Terriglobus roseus: one gene and its partner. The protein of the gene in region 1 binds, or shares a complex with, the protein of each later gene. Links are inferred from orthologs where the notes say so. Each region holds a gene or a part of one and is shown in the gene's direction. Other genes may lie near its edges.

What was found.
Region 2: the proteins of metK (region 1) and groL are in contact, whole or in part, in a cryo-EM structure (PDB 8P4O), measured with the Escherichia coli proteins. The link is inferred for Terriglobus roseus from one-to-one orthologs.

Annotation. Positions count from the first base shown.
Region 1 is NZ_LT629690.1:154,286-164,211, reverse strand. The notes cover bases 1-2,931. They hold metK (methionine adenosyltransferase), read left to right. Parts: upstream 1-845; coding sequence 846-2,018; downstream 2,019-2,931. Other genes in these bases: BLT38_RS00800 (DUF1801 domain-containing protein), read right to left, coding at 2,726-2,931; BLT38_RS00805 (GNAT family N-acetyltransferase), read left to right, coding at 2,233-2,688; BLT38_RS00815 (helix-turn-helix domain-containing protein), read left to right, coding at 288-749; BLT38_RS00820 (cellulase family glycosylhydrolase), read right to left, coding at 1-85. Also shown: more of BLT38_RS00800, read right to left, coding at 2,932-3,148; BLT38_RS00795 (DUF899 family protein), read right to left, coding at 3,212-3,964; BLT38_RS00790 (SRPBCC family protein), read right to left, coding at 4,088-4,540; BLT38_RS00785 (ArsR/SmtB family transcription factor), read right to left, coding at 4,557-4,919; BLT38_RS00780 (alpha/beta hydrolase), read left to right, coding at 5,127-6,089; BLT38_RS00775 (hypothetical protein), read right to left, coding at 6,086-8,368; ispD (2-C-methyl-D-erythritol 4-phosphate cytidylyltransferase), read right to left, coding at 8,464-9,168; BLT38_RS00765 (SgcJ/EcaC family oxidoreductase), read left to right, coding at 9,376-9,879. UniProt on the Escherichia coli protein: Catalyzes the formation of S-adenosylmethionine (AdoMet) from methionine and ATP.
Region 2 is NZ_LT629690.1:1,786,138-1,795,976, reverse strand. The notes cover bases 2,819-5,662. They hold groL (chaperonin GroEL), read left to right. Parts: upstream 2,819-3,328; coding sequence 3,329-4,996; downstream 4,997-5,662. Other genes in these bases: BLT38_RS07625 (hypothetical protein), read right to left, coding at 5,070-5,662; BLT38_RS07635 (co-chaperone GroES), read left to right, coding at 2,901-3,194. Outside these bases: BLT38_RS07655 (tetratricopeptide repeat protein), read right to left, coding at 1-478; BLT38_RS07650 (hypothetical protein), read right to left, coding at 468-1,250; BLT38_RS07645 (SDR family NAD(P)-dependent oxidoreductase), read right to left, coding at 1,286-2,017; BLT38_RS07640 (hypothetical protein), read right to left, coding at 2,020-2,688; more of BLT38_RS07625, read right to left, coding at 5,663-6,011; BLT38_RS07620 (TonB-dependent receptor), read right to left, coding at 6,114-8,558; BLT38_RS07615 (threonine aldolase family protein), read right to left, coding at 8,876-9,839.

The DNA of each region.
Region 1 (9,926 bases):
CGGACCAGCGCTCCTGGGCACGTGACGAAATCACCGAAACAAGTACGGCAACAAGAAGAACGAACAACAAACGGCAAGCTTTCACAGCACTCTCCGAGCGGAATTTCTTAGCTCACCCTTATATCGCAACCCGTTTTGACCCTGCTGGCAATATCAGCCGTTCCATTTCAGGTTCGGTAATAGGCTTTTTATCTGCCAGTATCTTTGGTTTTTAACGGGTTACATGTAGCATGACGGCGTAGCGTCAGTCGCAAACTCTGCAGAGTACATTACGAGCATCGGAACGCATGCCATTCGGTCAGGAACTCAAGGAGCAGCGCGAATCGCGCGGCATCTCGCTCGACGAGGTCTCAGTCTCCACGCGTGTCTCCTTGCGCCACCTTCAGGCGCTTGAGGGAGACCGCTACACTGACCTGCCCGGCGGAGTCTTCAATCGTGGCATCGTTCGTTCCTACGCCAACTTCTGCGGACTTGATGTAGACGAAACCGTCCGTCGCTTCCTGGACGCCATGCGCGCCAAAGGCCTCGATACCAACGGACACGAAGACGACTGGCGTGAACTCGCCGAAGCCGTACATCGCAGCCGCGTCACGGATGCCCCGGCCCGCCGCCTGCGCTGGCTCGGCGTCGTGGCTATGTTGCTCATTGTCCTTGCCCTTGCCGCCGGTGTTCTATGGGTTCTTGTGCGTCGCGGCATCGTGCATCTGCCGGAAAAGAAGTGGGTTCCGGCCATTTACAGAACGCACTAGTACTCATTCCTTCCTTAATCAGCGTTTTCTGCATCCATGCGCGTTAAAATGGATCGAATATCTATTCCTCGCTGCAAGCGCCTCAAGGAGCAGTTTTTGTCCACTCGCGATCGTTTCCTCTTTACCTCTGAGTCCGTCACCGAAGGCCATCCCGACAAGATTGCCGACCAGATCTCCGACGCCATCCTCGATGCCTGCCTGGCACAGGATCCGTACAGCCGCGTTGCGTGCGAGACTCTCACCTGCACCGGCCTCGTCGTAGTTGCTGGCGAAATCACCACCAAGGCCTACGTCGACTTCCAGAAGCTCGTCCGCGAGACAGTTGCAGGCATTGGCTACACCCACTCCGAGTACGGTTTCGATAGCAACACCTGCGCCGTCATCTCCTCCATCAACTCGCAGTCGCCGGACATCGCCATGGGCGTGGACACGGGCGGCGCGGGCGATCAGGGCATGATGTTCGGCTATGCAACCAACGAGACCCCGGAGCTGATGCCCACCCCCATCTCGCTGGCACACAAGCTGGCCGCACGCCTCACCGAAGTGCGTAAGAACGGCAAGCTCGGCTACCTCCGTCCCGACGGTAAGAGCCAGGTCACTGTGGAGTACTCCGCTGACCACAAGCCCGTGCGCATCGACGCAGTCGTCATCTCCTCGCAGCATGACGAAGCTGTCACCACCGAACAGCTACGCGCTGACATCCTCGAGCACGTAATCCAGGCTGTCCTCCCCGCTGAGCTTCTCGACGCAGACACCAAGTACCACATCAACCCGACCGGCCGTTTCGTTGTCGGTGGCCCCATGGGCGACTCCGGTCTGACCGGCCGCAAGATCATCGTGGACACCTACGGTGGCATGGGTCGTCACGGTGGTGGCGCATTCTCCGGTAAGGACAGCACCAAGGTTGACCGTTCGGCTGCATACATGGCGCGCTACATCGCCAAGAACATCGTTGCTGCCGGCCTCGCAGACCGCGCAGAAGTTCAGCTCGCATACGCCATCGGCGTAGCTGAGCCGGTCAGCGTTCTGGTTGACACCTTCGGCACGGGCAAGATCTCCGAAGGCGAAATCACCAAGCTCGTCCGCGAGAACTTCTCGTTGACGCCGAAGGCCATCATCGAGACGCTCGACCTGCGCAAGCCCAAGTTCCAGGCCACCGCAGCCTACGGTCACTTTGGCCGTAGCGGCGAAGGCTTCACCTGGGAGAACACGGACAAGGCCGCAGCTCTCAAGGCCGGTGCCGAGCAGCTCGCAGGAGCAGCCCGCTAAATCGCTGTCACCCAATCAGGGCGGCAGCTAAGCCGCCCACCAAGCCAAGTAAGGGCGGCCCACAGGCCGCCCTTCTTCTTTTCACCAACCAACAGAAGTCTCTCAACCACAAGCGAAGCTCATACGAACGAAGCGTCATCCTGAGCGAAACGAAGTGAAGCCGAAGGACCTGCATTCTTTTCGCACTACTGCAATGCTGAAGGAGACCACAGAGATGTCCACCATCCGCCAAGCCACCGTCGAAGACACGAAGCTCATCACCGAACATCGCCACGCCATGTTCACTGCCAATGAGTTCGCAACCGAAGAGCGACTGAACACGATGGACGCCAACTTCGAACCGTGGGTACGCGATCGCCTTGCCGATGGCCGCTACGTGGGTCTGCTCCTCGAAGAAGAAGGCGAAGTAATGGCAAGCGGCGGCATCTTCTTCGGCGACTTCCCGCCGCACTATCTCCACACGGAAGCGGGCCGCCCCTATTTACTGAACTTCTACACAGCAGACAAAGCCCGCGGCAAAGGCTACGCGAAGCGTATCCTGGAGGCAGCCACCGATCTATGCCGTGAACTCGGCTACAAAGTCATCACACTGCATGCCTCGCCCTTCGGCAAACCCATCTATGAGAAGGCTGGCTTCAACCAAACCAACGAAATGATGTTGAAGCTCTAACGAGTTGCAATGCCTGGATCGCTCGAGATCAGCACGCTTACTCGCGATCCAGGCCATATTGAATTGCGGCTTTCAGTACATCCATTTTTATGTCTGAGAGTGTTTTGAACTTAATGCAATATCCCGTAATGCTTGCTTTGCCAAGTTCCGGACCAAATGTCTGGGCGAGATAGTTTTTGTCACTTATGCCCATGATGTAGACGGAGATGCCTGTCGTATTCGCACTCAGTCCAACTTGATAGAACTCTCTGGTTTTTCCATTGGCATAGGGAATGTTCTGCGAACCATAACCAATGTTTGGGTTTGAGACAGTTTTTCCGTGTTCGTCCTTCCCATCCAGAAACCGCAATTTGCAGGTGGGCTTCAGCGCCAGAATCATGGAATGCAGTTGTTGTATATCGCCGCGTTTGGGCTCTGGCTGCGCGGCGATATACTCCTGAATTTGCTTCTGTATGTTCATGCAGTCGCTCCCTGACTTAGAACATACCCTCCACTCGTGATCGCGCGTCGATCTTGCTCACTCTTACAGGTTAAGAAGTACCGTCGCGTTATCAACAACGTTCGACCACTTCGCATCTTCTTTCCCGTAAGCATCATGCCAACGCCACCACTTATACGGTTCCGTTTGCGGATAACCCTCAGGCGAATCTTCCCAAAGTTCCTGCCGTCCCAGCGGAGTCACGTCAAGATAGCTCCACACATTCCCCATCGCTTCATCGCCACGGCTATTCACCCAGTACGTGCGGAAGATTTTGTCGTGCTCATCGCGAAAGAACACGTTGTGGCCATGCCACTCATCCACACCGAAGTCCTTATCGAAGTCATCCGTAATGGTGAACCAGGGAATCGCATCCCATCCCATACGCTGCTTCAGCGTGGCAATGTTCTCCTGCGATCCACGCGATGCATACACCAGCGAGGTGTCGCGTGCATGAAGGTGCAACAGGTTCGAAACCTGGTCTGCCCCCATCGAACAACCAACGCAGGCATGCTCCGGCCAGCCATAAACATTCGAGTCGTAAAACGCGCGATACAGCACAAGCTGCCGCTGTCCATCGAATAGATCCAGCAGTGAAACCTTGCCCTGCGGCCCTTCGAAGACATACTCCTTCTCCACTGCAAACCAGGGCATCCGACGGCGTGCCGCTGCCAAAGCGTCGCGTGAACGAGTGAATTCCTTCTCTTTCACCAGCATCTCCTGCCATGCGTTCTGCCATTCTTCTGCAGAAACCACGGCGGGTTTCTTCATCTGCGCAATCTGCTCATTCGTTGTCACCGTTCACCTCCTGTTTGTGCGTCTTTGAGTTCCAAATTTTTACAGCAAGCGCGGAAGCTCCTCCCGCAGATGCAACACCCGCCGCAATCCATACCGCAGTCGAAATGCAAAAGGGACACATGGCTATTTCCTCGCTCGTTCCGCTACAGCCTCGCGAATCCGTTCAATCATGTTGCTCCAGCCGGCATCCACGCCACGTTCCTGATCGCCAACCCAGCCCATCGCACGATGACGAAAGCGCATCACAGTTTCGCCATCCTCTTCTGTAAGCCGATACTGCAAATTCGAAACCGCAGGGTTGGACATGAAAAGAGGCCCCGAGATTTCAAGCAACGAAGGCGCCTTGATGGCCTGCACATTTCCCCAGAAGTGACCAGAATCATTGCCCAGATCGCGGTACCACCGTCCTCCGGGCCACGCCTCCAATACCATCGGCATCGGCTTTTCCGGAGTGGAATTAAGCGGTCCCATCTGCTCCAGAATGGTCTCGAAGACGATCTCAATCGGAGCCGCGATTCGTTCTTCCTTAACGATTTCAAAGGCATGCAAAACGCCTTCTATAACTGTGGCTGCCATTGCTCCCCCTTTGGGTTTACTTCTTGTCTTTGTCGATACGAATCAATCTCTCCAGCGCCTTCTGCTCGGCACGCTGCTTGATCTGATCCACCTGGTGCGTCCAGTAACGTTCGAATTCCCGCACCCAGTCATGCACCGGCTTAAGCGCCAAGGCATCGAGACGATACATGCGGTGTTGTCCGCGTTTGACCACCGTCACCACCCCGGCCTTGCGCAGGGCGTTCAGGTGTTTTGAGACGGCAGGTTGAGCCATCTTCATCCGCAGCACGATCTCATTGACGGCATACTCCTCGCCATCCGCAAGCACCGCAACAACCTCTCGCCGCCGCGGCTCGGCGATGGCGCTGAAGACATCCGCAGAATGTGATCTCCGTGTCATGGCAAGAATATATTCCTATATCGGAATATATTCCAAGGGTTTTTGCAGAAATATTTTTGGGCAAGCTTCCAGTGCGCCAACGAGATGCTGAAACTGACGTAGTAGCAACGCGGATACCTCCGGCACGATGCACAGGCCACGGGCGTAGCCTGTGCTGGTGCCGCCGCGCATCCCGCTGCCGCACCACTCCACACATCAGGTTTTCCCGTGAGCCGTCTGCGTTCCGCACGTCTGTTGCTCCTTTGCCTCGCCGTCTTCACATGCCTGCCCATGCTCAGGGCGCAGGCCAACACGTGGCAGCCATCTCCCGGCCACACACAAATCCCCATCTGGCCCGGAAAAATTCCCGACGCACTGCCAGCCAAGGGTCCAGAGCGCATGGAGACAACCACCGACCCGAAGTACTTCATTGGTGGCAAGCCATCCAGCGGCATTGAAAACGTCTCGCGACCCACCATGACGGTCTACTCACCCAAGTCCAACAACACCGGCGTTGCCGTAGTCGTATTCCCCGGCGGCGGCTTCATGGAACTCGCAATTGACCTGGAAGGTACAGAGGTCTGCGACTGGCTCACCACGCATGGCATCACCTGCATTGTGTTGAAGTACCGCGTACCCGCGCCGCGCTCAGCCCCATACTGGGGTGCGTATCCCGGATCCCCCATGGCGCTCGAAGATGCGCAACGCACCATGGGCCTCGTTCGCCAACATGCGGCCGAATGGAAAATCAACCCACATAAGATCGGCGTGCTCGGCTTCTCAGCAGGCGGTTATATGGTCGCAGGCATGAGCGTCCATTTCGACAAACGCATCTACCCACGCGTAGATGCCGCAGACGACCAAAGCTGCCGCCCCGACTTCGCCGTTGCACTCTACCCCGGTCATCTCGGCTTCAAGCGAGGCACGCTGGAACTGAACCCGGACATCGCAAGCCACATCACCGCGCAGACACCGCCCACGTTCCTTCTTCAAAACGAGAACGACAACGTGGACAGCATCTGGGACGCGCTCAGCTACGAAGCCGCACTCATCAAAGCCAAGGTGCCGGTCGAGTTCCATTCCTACGCAGAAGGCGCGCACGCCTTCGGTCTGCGACCAACAAAGTATCCCGCAACGGCGTGGCCACACCTCGTTGAAGTGTGGCTGCACACCATCGGCATGTTGAACTAGAACGTCACATTCACCTGTTGAGGCGTTGCGCTCGCCTTGAATTCCAGCAACAACGTGCCGCTCTCTCCCTTACCAGGCGTGAGCGGCTTTCCATCCACCGTCACACTCTTCGCAGCACGCGGCAACATCAACCGCACAGCCGTCACGTCATGCTCATCACGAGCATCAATGTTCGACACCGCAAAGCGTAGCGAACTCGCAGTCACCTGCTCATCCGTCACCTTCGCACTCGCGGCAAGAACATGCGCTTTGCCTTTGGCAACAACAGAAGGATCAAGCAACAAACGCCGCTCTCCCTCTGCCACCTGCGGGTTCTGCACCAGTTTCAAATGCGCGTCGAACAGATCAACATACTCGCCACGCAACACCGTAGGAGCAGGCGTTGTGTGCGGCAATACAACAGCCTCTTCATGCGTCACATTGCTCGTATTGTTCTTATCCAGTGAAGCAACAGCGCTGTTCGCAACACGCGTAATCGCACGCTCCGGTGTGCCTTCCGGTCGATCAAACCCAGAGGCAATCACAAACGGCCCACGCCGCAACACTAATGCCGATGACTCACGCCAGGGCAACTTCACCTGTGCCGCAGCTTCCTTCGCCACGGCAAGCACCGCATCCGGCCCCTTCACATCCTGAGCAATGGCAGAAGGCGAAACCTTGCGGAAGATCACCACGCCCTTGCCCACACGATGCGTGCCTTCCTTCGCTGCATCCAGACCAAGCGTGCGGAATAGCAAATCGCGGGGAATCACCTGCGTCTTGCCGTTGTCATTCCACCAGTCCTGCGCGTGGTTGTAAGGATCACCATCGTTATCCATCACAACCAGCGCACCACCAGCCTTCACCCATGCAGCGATCGCATCATGAAACTTTGGCGACGGCGGCTTCTGTCCCTCATAGGTAAGAAACAGAACCTTGTACTGCTTAAGAAAATCCGCTGCATCCTTACCGCGATACGTGCTCTCAATCTGCACTGGTTCCACAGGAACACCGTGCATCACCAACGGCAGCGCCATGCCATAGAAGTTGCCTAGGTCAGCATCGGAAGGCAGTGGCTTCGCGCGTTGAAACATCAACGTGTCACTCACCAACACACCAATGTTCTGCGTGCCGCTCACCTGCCACTTCGCCGTCTGTCCCTGCATCTGCCCCAACGCATGAAACACAGTCTGTAACTCCGTCTCATACTCCGCCGGAATAAACGTGCGCTGCGGCTTCGGATTTGCTTCCGTTGGTTCCGTAGAAGGACGCAATGCCTTCGGCCCGAAGATACGATCCGGCCAAGGCAGAATTTCGTAGCTGCTCACCTCTGGCTGCAACAACGAAGCCACCAGCGTCGACTCCCAATTGCGCTTGTAATCAATCCACGAATGATTGGGATTATCTTCAATGGGATCGTTCAGGTACCAGATTCGCTTGCCGCTGGAACGCGCAATGTTCTGCAACGCGCCATACTCCAGGAACGCCGTCTCAAACGTGCGCTCTGCCTTCACGCCCTGATACACATTCACCGCGCGGCTCGTACCCGTCCACACCTGCGCAATGTATCCATCCGCACCCACATCCAGCAGCGACGACTCCGGCGAAACAATCTGCCACTGCGCATAGTTGATCAGCGAATGCGTCGCCACATAACAAGGCACAACCTTGCCATGCTCCTTGCCCCACACACGCACCGCAGCAAACACCTGCGCCAACGCACGCTGATACAGGAAGTACTTCAACTTGCTCGCGCGATACTGCGCATCCGGCGACGAGTCCGGCGCAATCCAGGGCTCGTGATAATAAGCCGCCCACTCACGCTTGAATGATTCGCTCCAACCCGCGCGAGCCCAGAACTCCGGCTCCTCAAGATAAATAGCTTCAGCACCCGCATCCAAAGCGCGCAGCACACCACGGCTGAGATACTTGCCATAGCTTTCCGAAGGCGCAACATATGGCACCTCTTTACCGCCATGCAGAATCAGCTTGCCGCTGGACTCCTGCTGCGTCTCGTCCCAGTGTTCTTTGCCATCAAACTCGCCACGCAGATAGTCGCCATACGTACCCCACGCAACGCCAGTCATCACCGTCACGCGGTAGCCATGGTCCTTCCATGACTTGATGCGATCCGGCATGCTCTCGCTGATGCCATACACCATCACCGAGCCAGCCTCCACGTTCACACGCGGTGACCAGCCGTTCTGAGTCTGAAAGATCAAACGATCGTTCGCCTGCGGAACGGTTTGCGCAAACGCAGTCGAGGCAACAAGGAGAGCAGCAAGAGCAAGTGTCTTCATGGGGTCGTGGCAATGGTATCGCGAGCAGCCGCGTCACCACGCGAATCATCCATGGCTATTCGCGCCACAATCGTTCGCGCGTAGCGTTAAAACGCTTACCTGCGAGCCTTCAGATAAAACTCGGCAAGCTCCAGATCGCCCGGCTGCGTAATCTTCAGGTTCGTTGACGACCCCTGCACCACAGCCACGGTGATACCCGCACGCTCTAGCAGACTCGCCTCATCCGTACCGGCAAAGCTATCCACCTCAGCCTCATCAAACGCACGCAACATATCCGCATAACGAGCGCCCTGCGGAGTCTGCGCCTGCACCACACGTTCACGCGGCACAGTGCCAGTGATGATCGCGCCATCTGCGGTGCGTTCCACCAGCTTGATGGTGTCAATCGCGCCCACACCCACAATCGCCGCGCCATGCTTGGCAATCGCTTCAATCGTGCGCTCAATCGTGGCAGGCTCAATCAACGGACGCACCGCATCATGCACCAGCACAATATCGTCATCACCAGCATCCAGCGACCGCAGCGCCGCAGCCACTGACTCCTGCCGCGTCTCGCCGCCGGTCACCACGCGCACTTTGTCGCCAAACCCATACTGCTTAAGCTGAGCACGAACATGATCAATCTCTGTCGCACGCACCGCCAGCGTCACAGTCGACACATTCAGCTTGTCCGCAAACGCGCGAACACTGTGGATCAGAATCGGCACACCGCCGAGTGAAAGAAACTGCTTGGCGCTGACACCGGACACAGCCATGCGCGTGCCCAAACCCGCTGCCGGAAGAATCGCATGAACAACCATAGGATGTGCAGTATAGCCCGTTAAGGTGCGGAGGCGCACAAACGCCTCCGCGTCTCCAGATCAAAACACTGCTGAAATCTACAAAATCGGCATTTTTATGGAACCGCAGCGAAATCTACGCGTATCCCATTTCATCTGCGTGTACGCTGACCTTTTTCCCTCCAGCAGCGATTCCGCCCCCAATTCATGCATTTTTCTGGAGAAGCTATGAACAGCATCCTGGCCGCCGCAGCATTGCTGCTGGTTCCCGCCTATCTTTCACCCGCTGCGGAAACATCCGCACCACTCACCTCCACAGAACAAATCCAGCAGATCATCGCGCATCAACTCGATTCGTGGAACCGTAACGACGCCGCAGCGTGGGCCTCGGACTACTCCACCCTCGCCACCTTCATCAACGTTCGTGGCGATGTCGTCAAAGGCCGCGAAGCCATCGAAAAGATTCACGCCTTCATCTTCCAAGGCCCATACAAAGGCACGCGTCTTTCCGCTTCGATCGACACCATCGAATACCCTGCGCCGCACGTCGCCATTGCGGACATCACCAGCGAAGTTAGCGGATTTGCCACGCTACCGCCGGGCCTCACGCCCACCGAACCCGGCATCTTCCGCACGCGCCTGAAGTACATCCTGGTGGAAGAAGCAGGAACATGGCGCATTGCTGCAGCGCAAAACACCGCCGTCTCCCCCACTCGGATGGACGTGAAGTAGCGCATCCGCTTTCGCTTATGCCCGGTTGCACGCGCAGCCGGGCATTT
Region 2 (9,839 bases), 1.6 Mb from region 1 along the record:
CGCTCTGTTCCGTGCCTTCACCTTTGCGATGCATTAGGCCAAGGTTGTACTGCGCCCACGCAAGTTTGCTGTACGCCGCACGCTGGCACCAGGTGAATGCCTCCGCAAAATCGTTCGCAGCGTAATAACGAAAACTTACGTTGGCCTGCGCATACGCATGGCCTTGCTCGGCTGCTTTGCGCTCCCAGTACGAAGCCTGTTCATCGTCTTTGGCAACACCTGCGCCTTCGTCGTAGAGCGTGCTTAGGATGTACTGAGATTCGGCGTGTCCCTGATCTGCAGCCAACTTGAATGATGCAGCAGCCGCAGCAAAATCGCCTGCGTTGTACTGCTCCAGTGCCTGCTTGTAATGCGGGTTTGACGCTGCACTGGCGGCGTCGCGGCGACCACGCGCAATCATGCCGGAACGTGCCGTATGCACTGACAAGCCTGACCCTGCGGGGACATGCTGCAGGCCGGATTGCGGATTATCTTCCATGAACGTTTATCTGCCGATCAATCAAATCAAAGCGACGTTGCGCTTCTGCAATCTGTTCGCGCACGCTGACGGCAAGTTCCGTCAACAGGTCGCGATGCTCAAGCGCAGCCCTCTCCGCATCGTGAAACATCATTGCAATCTCACTGCCCTGCAGCGTGTAGCGCTCCATCTCCAAGGAAGCAATGTCGCGCTTGGCGTGTTGCATCTGTCGCGAAATACGCAGCAACTCCGCAGCAGTGGTTTCACCCGCGACAACCGCATTAATTTCAAGATGATCGTCGAGCATGCGCTGCAGCATTTCTGTATCGCCGCGTCGGTACGCCTGATTCGCACGCGCCATCAGCAGCGTGAAGTACTGCTGCTCCGCATCGTCACGTGCAAAGTCCGGGTGAATGCGCTTGGCTACTTCACGAAAGAGTGTTTTCAGGCTTGTGGGTGGATCAAACTCTTCTGCTTCGCGAGCCTCGCCGAATGCGGCGTCGTGGCTTTCCTGCGCGCGCTGCTTCGCCTCTTCTGCACGTTGCTTCGCTGCATCAGATCCATAGAGCGAAGCCTCGTGTTCCGTGATGCGTGCTTCCAATTCATCCAGCTCGGCGTATAGCACGCCCACCTGCCGCAGATAACGGCCTTCAAAAGCCTTCAGCTGCGCGCGAAACTGCGCAAGCTCCGCCTCCAACTCCGCAAGTTGCGTACGCACAGCAGCAAGCTGTTCGCGTCGTTCTGCAAGCGAAATAGCATCCGGAGAGGGTTTGAGAACAATTTCAGAGGACATGAGCAGTTCAGCTTCCAGTGTATCGAAGCGGAGGCTCAGGCAAGCCCAAGGCCGCCATCCACAGCCAGTATCTGTCCGGTGATGAACTGCGGCGCCGACGCAAAGAACAATACGGCCTTCACTACATCGGCTGGTGAACCATCACGCTGCATCGGTGTCTTCGATGCCATGCGCTCCGGCTCATCAGGAAACCGAATCATGCCTGGCGCGATCGCATTCACGCTGACTTCAGGAGCCCAGGCCTTCGCCATGGTCTGCGTCAGCATGTGCAGCGCGGCCTTGCTGGAACAGTAGTGACCATGCGTGATCCACGGACGGATACCGCCGAGCGAACCGATGTTGAGGATTCTTCCCTGGCTGCTGCGAAGATGCGGAAGCGCTGCCCGAGCCATTAGGAACGGCCCACGCGTGTTTGTTGCAAAGACTCGATCCCATTGCTCCGGCGTCAGGTCTTCCAGCTTTGCTGATTCAAACATTCCCGCGTTGTTGATGAGCAAATCGATGCCGCCTAGAAAGCCAGCGGCTTCTTCCACGGCACGGCTCACTTGTTCAGGGACCGTCACATCGCTCTGCACCGCTGCGTAGCGTCCACCCAGTGGCTTTATGGCCTGTAGCAGTTCTGTTGCTTCTTCGTCAGAGTGGCGAGTGGTGACAACAACGTCAGCTCCGGCATTCGCCAATGCCAAGGCAAAGGCGCGACCAAGCCTCCGTACACCGCCTGTAATCACGACGCGGCGCCCACGGAGGCTCTCGTGCGAAGAAGTCATGCTTAGTTGGTTTGCGGCGGAGCTGGGGTGCCATCTGCAACCGGTGCAGAGTTACCCGTCTTTGTGGGCTGCTTCGACGCGGGAGCAGCCGTTGTTCCGGGCTGGATGGTAGCATCGCCATCCGCAGGCTTGTTCTTGGGCAGCGCAGGCAGTTTGATCACCGGCTCGCTGGCCGACAACGGCTTTGACGCTGCCGTAGGTGCCGTACCAGTGCGGATTGGCTCCTGCACACCGACATTGCGCTTTAGATTGCCCTTACCTTCGTTCTCGTCGTAGGCAGATACCTGCGACGACGGCCGCTTCATACGGACGGTCAACTGCTTCGAGGCAGCATCCAGCTTGAGGTTCCCTGCATAGGTCTCAAAGCCATTTGCGATTACCTGAACCTGCACATCCGATCCCGTCGGGATGATGTCGATGAAGGCCTTGCCGTCAGGCCCGGACTTTACTTCCAGGTTGCCCTCGTCAATGCCGTCCTTGGTCGGGTGGAAGACGACGCCAGCGTTCTCAATCACCTTGCCGTTGAAGTCGCGCACTACGAGGATTTCGAGATGACTGGTCTCCGGCGGCGCCTTGTACTTACGTCCGTGGCGCTCATTTTGAGCGGAAAGCAGCGGTGCGGCAGAGAGCAGCAGGGTGGCAACGACGGGGAGCGCACGACGGGACAACATGCCCTGCATTCTATCGTTTCGAGGTACATTCTGTCGCGGTAGCCGTGGCGTGTTCTGACGCTGCCACTGTCGCAGATTCGGACGTGAGTGCCTTTCACTCACATTTCATCGATTAGCACTTGACGCGGGTGACTGCCAGTTCGTACATTAGCAATCGGAATGATGGAGTGCTAACACTGCCATCGACCACCACCCAAGGAGAACGAAACACCATGGCATCGACTTTCACACCGCTGCATGACCGCATTCTGGTGCGCCGCCTGGAAGAGGGCGAGACGCTTCGCGGCGGCATCATCATCCCCGACTCCGCTAAGGAAAAGCCCCAGCAGGGTACCGTCGTCAGCGTTGGCAAGGGCAAGAGCAACGATGAAGGCAAGGTCTTCCCGCTGGACGTTAAGGCTGGCGACACGGTTCTCTTCGGCAAGTACTCCGGCACTGAAATCAAGCTGGACGGCGAAGACTTCCTGATCATGCGTGAAGAAGAAGTCCTCGGAATCCTCAAGTAGTCATTGCATGCTGCGGATGCGCTTTGCGCCTTCGTTGACTGGAATGAATACTTCAGCTTCCCTTCTGCTCAAACGGCAGTGACAGATTTTGAATTAACTCGCGCAATGAGCGCGAATGCAAAGGAAGAAAGACAATGGCAAAGGTAATTCTGCACGGTGAAGATTCCCGTCAGGCTATTCTGCGCGGCGTGAACACGCTCGCAGACGCCGTCAAGGTCACCCTCGGTCCCAAGGGCCGCAACGTTGTTATCGAGAAGAAGTTCGGTTCCCCGACGATCACCAAGGACGGCGTCACCGTCGCCAAGGAAATCGAGATCAAGGACCCGATCGAAAACGTGGGCGCACAGCTTGTGAAGGAAGTTGCTTCCAAGACCAGCGACGTTGCTGGCGACGGCACCACCACCGCTACTGTTCTGGCTCAGGCGATCTACCGCGAAGGCGTGAAGACCGTTGCTGCTGGCGCAAACCCGACCGCTCTGAAGCGCGGTATCGATAAGGCTGTTGAGGCCATCGTGGGCAAGCGCGACGAGAACGGCATCGTCACTGGCGGCGCTCTGTCGAAGCTGTCGAAGCCGGTTTCCGGTGACATGATTGCTCAGGTGGGCACCATCTCTGCAAACTCTGATTCGCAGATCGGCACCATCATTGCCGAAGCGATGAAGAAGGTTGGCAAGGACGGCGTTATCACCGTTGAAGAAGCGAAGAGCATGGAGACCCAGCTCGACGTTGTGGAAGGTATGCAGTTTGATCGCGGCTACCTCTCGCCCTACTTTGTGACCGATGCAGAGCGTATGGAAGCTTCGTTCGACGATCCATACATCCTCATCTACGAGAAGAAGGTTTCCGCGATGAAGGACATCCTGCCCCTCCTGGAGCAGGTGGCCCGCACCGGCAAGGCCCTCATCATCATTGCTGAGGACGTTGACGGCGAAGCGCTGGCAACCCTCGTGGTCAACAAGCTGCGTGGCACGCTGAACGTTGCTGCTGTAAAGGCTCCTGGCTTCGGCGATCGCCGCAAGGCCATGCTGGGCGACATCGCGATCCTGACCGGCGGCAAGGCCATCACGGAAGACCTCGGCATCAAGCTGGAGTCCGTGAAGCTTGAGGACCTGGGCACCGCGAAGCGCGTCTCCATCGACAAGGACAACACCACCATCATCGACGGCGCCGGCAAGGAAGCCGACATCGACGGTCGCGTGCGTGAGATCCGCAGCCAGGTTGAGAAGACCACCTCCGATTACGATCGCGAGAAGCTGCAGGAACGCCTCGCCAAGCTGGTTGGCGGCGTTGCTGTCATCAAGGTCGGTGCTGCTACCGAGACCGAGATGAAGGAAAAGAAGGCACGCGTAGAAGACGCAATGCACGCAACCCGTGCAGCCGTTGAAGAAGGCATCGTCCCGGGCGGTGGTGTGGCTCTGGTTCGCTGCGCTGCTGACGTTGATGCTCTCATCAAGACCCTCGAAGGCGACGAGAAGATCGGTGCATCGATCATCCGCCGCGCTATCGAAGAGCCGCTGCGCCAGATCGTTGGCAACGCTGGTGAAGAGGGTGCAGTGGTTGTGGGCAAGATCCTGGAGTCGAAGGACAACCAGGGTTACAACGCAGCGACCGGCCAGTTCGAAGACCTGGTTGCCGCTGGCGTCATCGACCCCACCAAGGTAACCCGTACCGCTCTGCAGAACGCAGCCAGCATCTCCGGCCTGCTGCTCACCACGGAAGCTCTCATCGCAGAGATTCCGGAGAAGGCAGCACCGGCAGGCGGCGGCCACTCGCATGGCGGCGGCATGGACGGCATGTACTAAACCTCAAGCACGACCAATAGAAAAGCCCCGGAGCAATCCGGGGCTTTCTTATTGCTTACTTCATACAAAGCTTCTAGCGAAGCACAGCACCCGCTGTTGCTTCCGTCCCCTGCGCGAGGCGTTGCACGTACAGCTTGGTTCCCTTCGCTCCATCGACTTTGAGTTGTTCCAACTTGCGTGTTCCCGTCTGGAACGATAGCAGCCAGCTCTCATTCAGGTTCTTTTCAAACTGCTTGAGGTACGGGCTGATGCTCGGCGGATTCAGGCTTCCCTGATTGAAGGTGTTTGCACCGGTGCTATCGGCCAGATCGCCCAGGTAGCTTTGTCCACTGAAGCTGGCGAAGCCGGGATGATTGTCAAAGCGACCGTAGTAGATGGAATACACCGGCACGCCTGCGCGCTGCGCATCCACAATTGCCGCCTGCACGTATGGGCTATATTGGTTGTTCGGAGTGGGAGCACCGTTGTACAGATCAATACCGTTCGTGATCATTAACACCGCACGCGGTCCTGTCTTATCTCCCGGCCAATTCTTGATCAGATCCTGCAGGCAGAAATATGGGCTGGCACTGATGCCCGCACCACCCATGGATAAACGCAACTGCTTCTCGACCACTTCAGGGTCAGAGGTAAAACCTCCGTTGCCAAATACAGCGCGGCCATTCTGCATATAAGCAACGCCCACGGCGACATGCTCCGCCGCAAGATCGGCCGCAAACTGGCGGATCTCACCTATCTGGTTGCCAAAGCTTCCGCGCAGACCGTCGTCGATCAGGATGGCTACCTGCACAGGTTTTGCGCTGTGGTTGGAGATCAATGGTTCCAGCCGCTGCACGGGTATCTTCTTGCCGGCGAACTGAACGCGGAGATCGGCCGGTTGCAGAATCGAGGGCTGCCCTTTTGTTTCGGCGCGCAACACCACGCGAACGTTGTACGGACCCTCCTGTGCATGAGAAGGTAGCGCAGCAAAAACCAGCGCCAAAGCAGTACTTGCAAAACGAAGACGTGCCAACATGAAATTCCTCCGGCCCAAATCATAAAGGCCCACGCTGATGAGACGCTCAGCGTGGGCCTTTTGCTTCAGTAATGGCGCATGTTCAACACATAACGCGATTGATTACTCGTGCGGGATACGCACCTTCAAACCGACACGGAAGGTAAACGGCAACGATGGATAACCAATCGGACCCATGTGCTGGTTGTTCAGCAGGTTGTCTAACTGCGAAAACAACGCAACGGACGGACGCACCTGATACGTGAAGTTCGCATCCAGCTTGGTAAATCCGGGATCGAGATTACGGTTGGGCAGCAGCATGGAGTTATCGAACGACGAGTTGGAATAAGCGTCGATAAACGTGGAATCATCTGCTCGTGAAGCGACAGCGGCCTTCACTGCTGCAGACCACTTCGTCGTGGTGTATTGGGCCATGAAGAATCCCGTCTGCGGCGGACGACGGAAGGGACGCTGCCCCACCAGCGGCGAATACTGCCCGATGGGAATACCTGGATAGTTCGGGTTGATCGTCGTTGAACCACCTAACGCCGCCAGTGCATCGCTGGAGAACGATTGCTTCACCAGTGAATCCTGGTACGTATATCCGGCACGCAGGAACAGGTGATGCAGCACCTGGTATTCGAGCGATGCCTCCACGCCTGTAGACCGCGTATCAAGGGAATTCAGATAGAAGCTTCCCAACGCCACGGGTAGGTTCTGATGGAAATAAGCGTTGTAGAGCGTTACAGGAACGCCCTCAGTCCCCCGTCCATAGGTCGAGTGGAAGTAAGTCAAATGCAGAATGGCACTGTCAGAGTAGATATTCTGATCGAGTCCACCTTCATAGACGCGGCTGCGCTGCGCACCAATCGGACTTACATGGAAGTTCGCAATATCTGCGGTATCTCCAATTCCAATCAGCTTCTGGAACAGCGAAGAAAGCTGCGCACTCAAGCTTGGTTCCTGCACACCTTTCGCAAACTGGACGCGTAGATGTGTTCCATGGAACCATCCGCGTGCCGGGCGAAACAGGTAGTACGAAAGCCCAATCTGCGGCTGTCCTTCCGTTCCATACAGTGAGTTGCGTTGGATCGCTCCGCCCACGGTATAGAAGATCCGATGCCACGCTTCACCATTGAACGCGAGGGTGTAATCGTAATTGCTGCGCCCCACCTGGTCGTTTTCGCCATACAACGGATAGCGATATGCTCCACGCTCATCCTGGAAGCGGAAACCTCCCACCAAAGATAGGTGACGATTGAAGCTGTAGCTGGTGTGATAGTCAAGACCGTCGCGGTTGTTCACCATCTCGTAGTAAGTGGGAAACGGATCGTATCCAACGATGACCTGGCCAGTAGCCTTTGTTCCGTTGGCGCCACGGATCGTTACGGTGTTGCCAAAGTATTCGCCATAGCCATCCGGCGTTCCCACAGCGGCGAAGTAACGAGACTGCTCACGCTTGCGCGCGCCAATGTAGCGGAAGGTGTTGTGCCAACCATTGCCGCGTGTGTCGTCCAACACGCCACTCATGTAGGTGTCCTGATCGCCCTGTTTGCCGTTCTGCGCAAGCCCCTGGAAGTCCCATGCACCGGGAATTCCAGTAGCGCTGACAGCATTGCGAACGGTTCCGCGAATGCTTGTTTTTGCGGTAAAGCTGTAGCCCAGGTTCGCCGCGGAAGTTGCCACGTGATAACGGTCATTCGGCAGCGCATTGGAACTATCAAAGCGCGAGAAAGCACCGAAGTAATCGGCCTTGCCATAAGTACCGGACAGCGTGCCTTCATTGCGCCACGTGTGCAGATTGCCTGCATCACCGGAGTACGTCAGCACGGGCTTCAGCGTGGTTCCATGCGGCGTTTCAAAACGCACCACACCAGCACGCGCGTCCGTTCCATACAGGATGCTGTCGGGGCCACGATGCGTCTCGATTGAAGCGACTGCGGTCGAAGATACGGTGCCGTAATCGAATACTCCACCCACATCGTTTGCTGGCACGTCGTCAATCAGGATCTTGTTTGCGTCAGAGTTTGCACCACGTACAAACATCGATGTCACACCGCCGTACTGGCCGGTCTGCACCATCGCAACACCGGGTTGCAGGCGAAGTTCACTCACAACATCGGCACGAGTACTCAGAGCCTGCTGATCGATCAATGACACGCTTGCGCTGGTCTGCTGTACAGGAGTGGGTTCGCCTGTCGCTGTGACGGTGATGTCCTGTTTGATGGGGCTGATCGTGAGTTGCAGAGTCTTCTGCACCACATCTAGCGGGCGTCCGTAAAATGAATCACTCACCTGCGGAGAAAACGTGGGCGCATCCGCAATCAGCAGAAAACGACCATCTTCCGTTGAACGAATTTCAAAGGAACCATCTGGCAATGTGACCGTGGAGGCCACGACCTGCGTTCCCTTGACCAGGCGGACATGCGCGGTGGAGACAGGACGCCCCAGCGGATCGCGGACCATGCCGCGGACTACAACTGCGTGGGCAACCGATGCGGTGAGAGCGCACACGGCAACTGCACATAACTGCGCTGCTGCGCGTCGCTTTTGAGCGATGCGATACATATCAGAATTCTCCTCTGCTTCCCCCGCGGGAGCATGGCTTACAACCAGCAGCGGAATCGGTCTCCTGACTTACGCGCATCGCACAAAGTCTTCGTATCCTGCACATGCTGTCTTCCCACTTACGCAGTGATAGCTGTGTCACGAAAAGAATGTGTCTTCGAAACATGGTCGAAGATGCGCGCTTACAGTTGCGGGGCAGTGGCGGATTCTCACCGCGCTTCCCAATGCATTCCGCTGCGCTTGTGTTGAACAAAGCAATCCTCTTCAGAATTGCACTCAAAACGTGTATTGCCAGTGTACAGCGTAAATGCCTTGTTTTATGCGGTTTCTAAAAGCATCTCCGCAGCAACATCAACAGCAATCTCACCGGCACACGCGCATTGTTCTTGGCTTACATCATGATGGGTAACAAAACGAACCGTATTTGCATTGATAGCGCTGGCCAACACGCCACGCTCCTTCAGCGAAGCCACATAGGCGGGCGCATCAAATTCCGTGCGGAAGATAACGATGTTTGTCTCCACTTCCGCAGGATCAACGGAGATACCGTCCACATCCGCAATCTTCTGCGCCAGCAGCTTCGCATTGGCATGATCGTCATCCAGCCGCTTCGACATCACATCCAGTGCAATTAATCCAGCCGCTGCCAGCACGCCTGCCTGACGCATACCGCCGCCCAGCGCCTTGCGAATACGCCGTGCTTTGTCGATGTTCTTGCGGGAACTGACAAGCAGTGATCCAACGGGCGCGCATAGTCCCTTCGACAGGCAGAAGTTCACGGAGTCATAGCCTGCAGTCAGTGTGGCGACATCCGTTTTCAACGCGGTGGAGGCATTGAAAACGCGCGCACCATCCAGATGAATTGGCAATCCGCGACCATGCGCACCATCGCGAAGCTCGCGCATCACTGCCAGCGGCGTAACTGATCCGCCAGCCATGTTGTGTGTGTTCTCCACCCAAATCAGCCCAGTCTGAGCCTTGTAATACAAACCCGTTGTGGCAAGCGCAGGCTCAATGTCTTTCCAGCGAAGAATGCCGCGCTCCCCTTGCACCGTGCGAAGCTGGCATCCGCTAAACATCGCGGCCATGCCCATCTCCCAATCCAGCACATGCGCACGCGATTCGCAGACAACTTCCCTACCCGGTTCTGTATGCAGGCGCAATGCAATCTGGTTCCCCATGGATCCTGTGGGAACAAAGATCGCCGCCTCCATGCCGAAGACCTCCGCAGCGCGCTCTTCCAGGCGATTCACCGTCGGGTCTTCGCTGTACACGTCATCG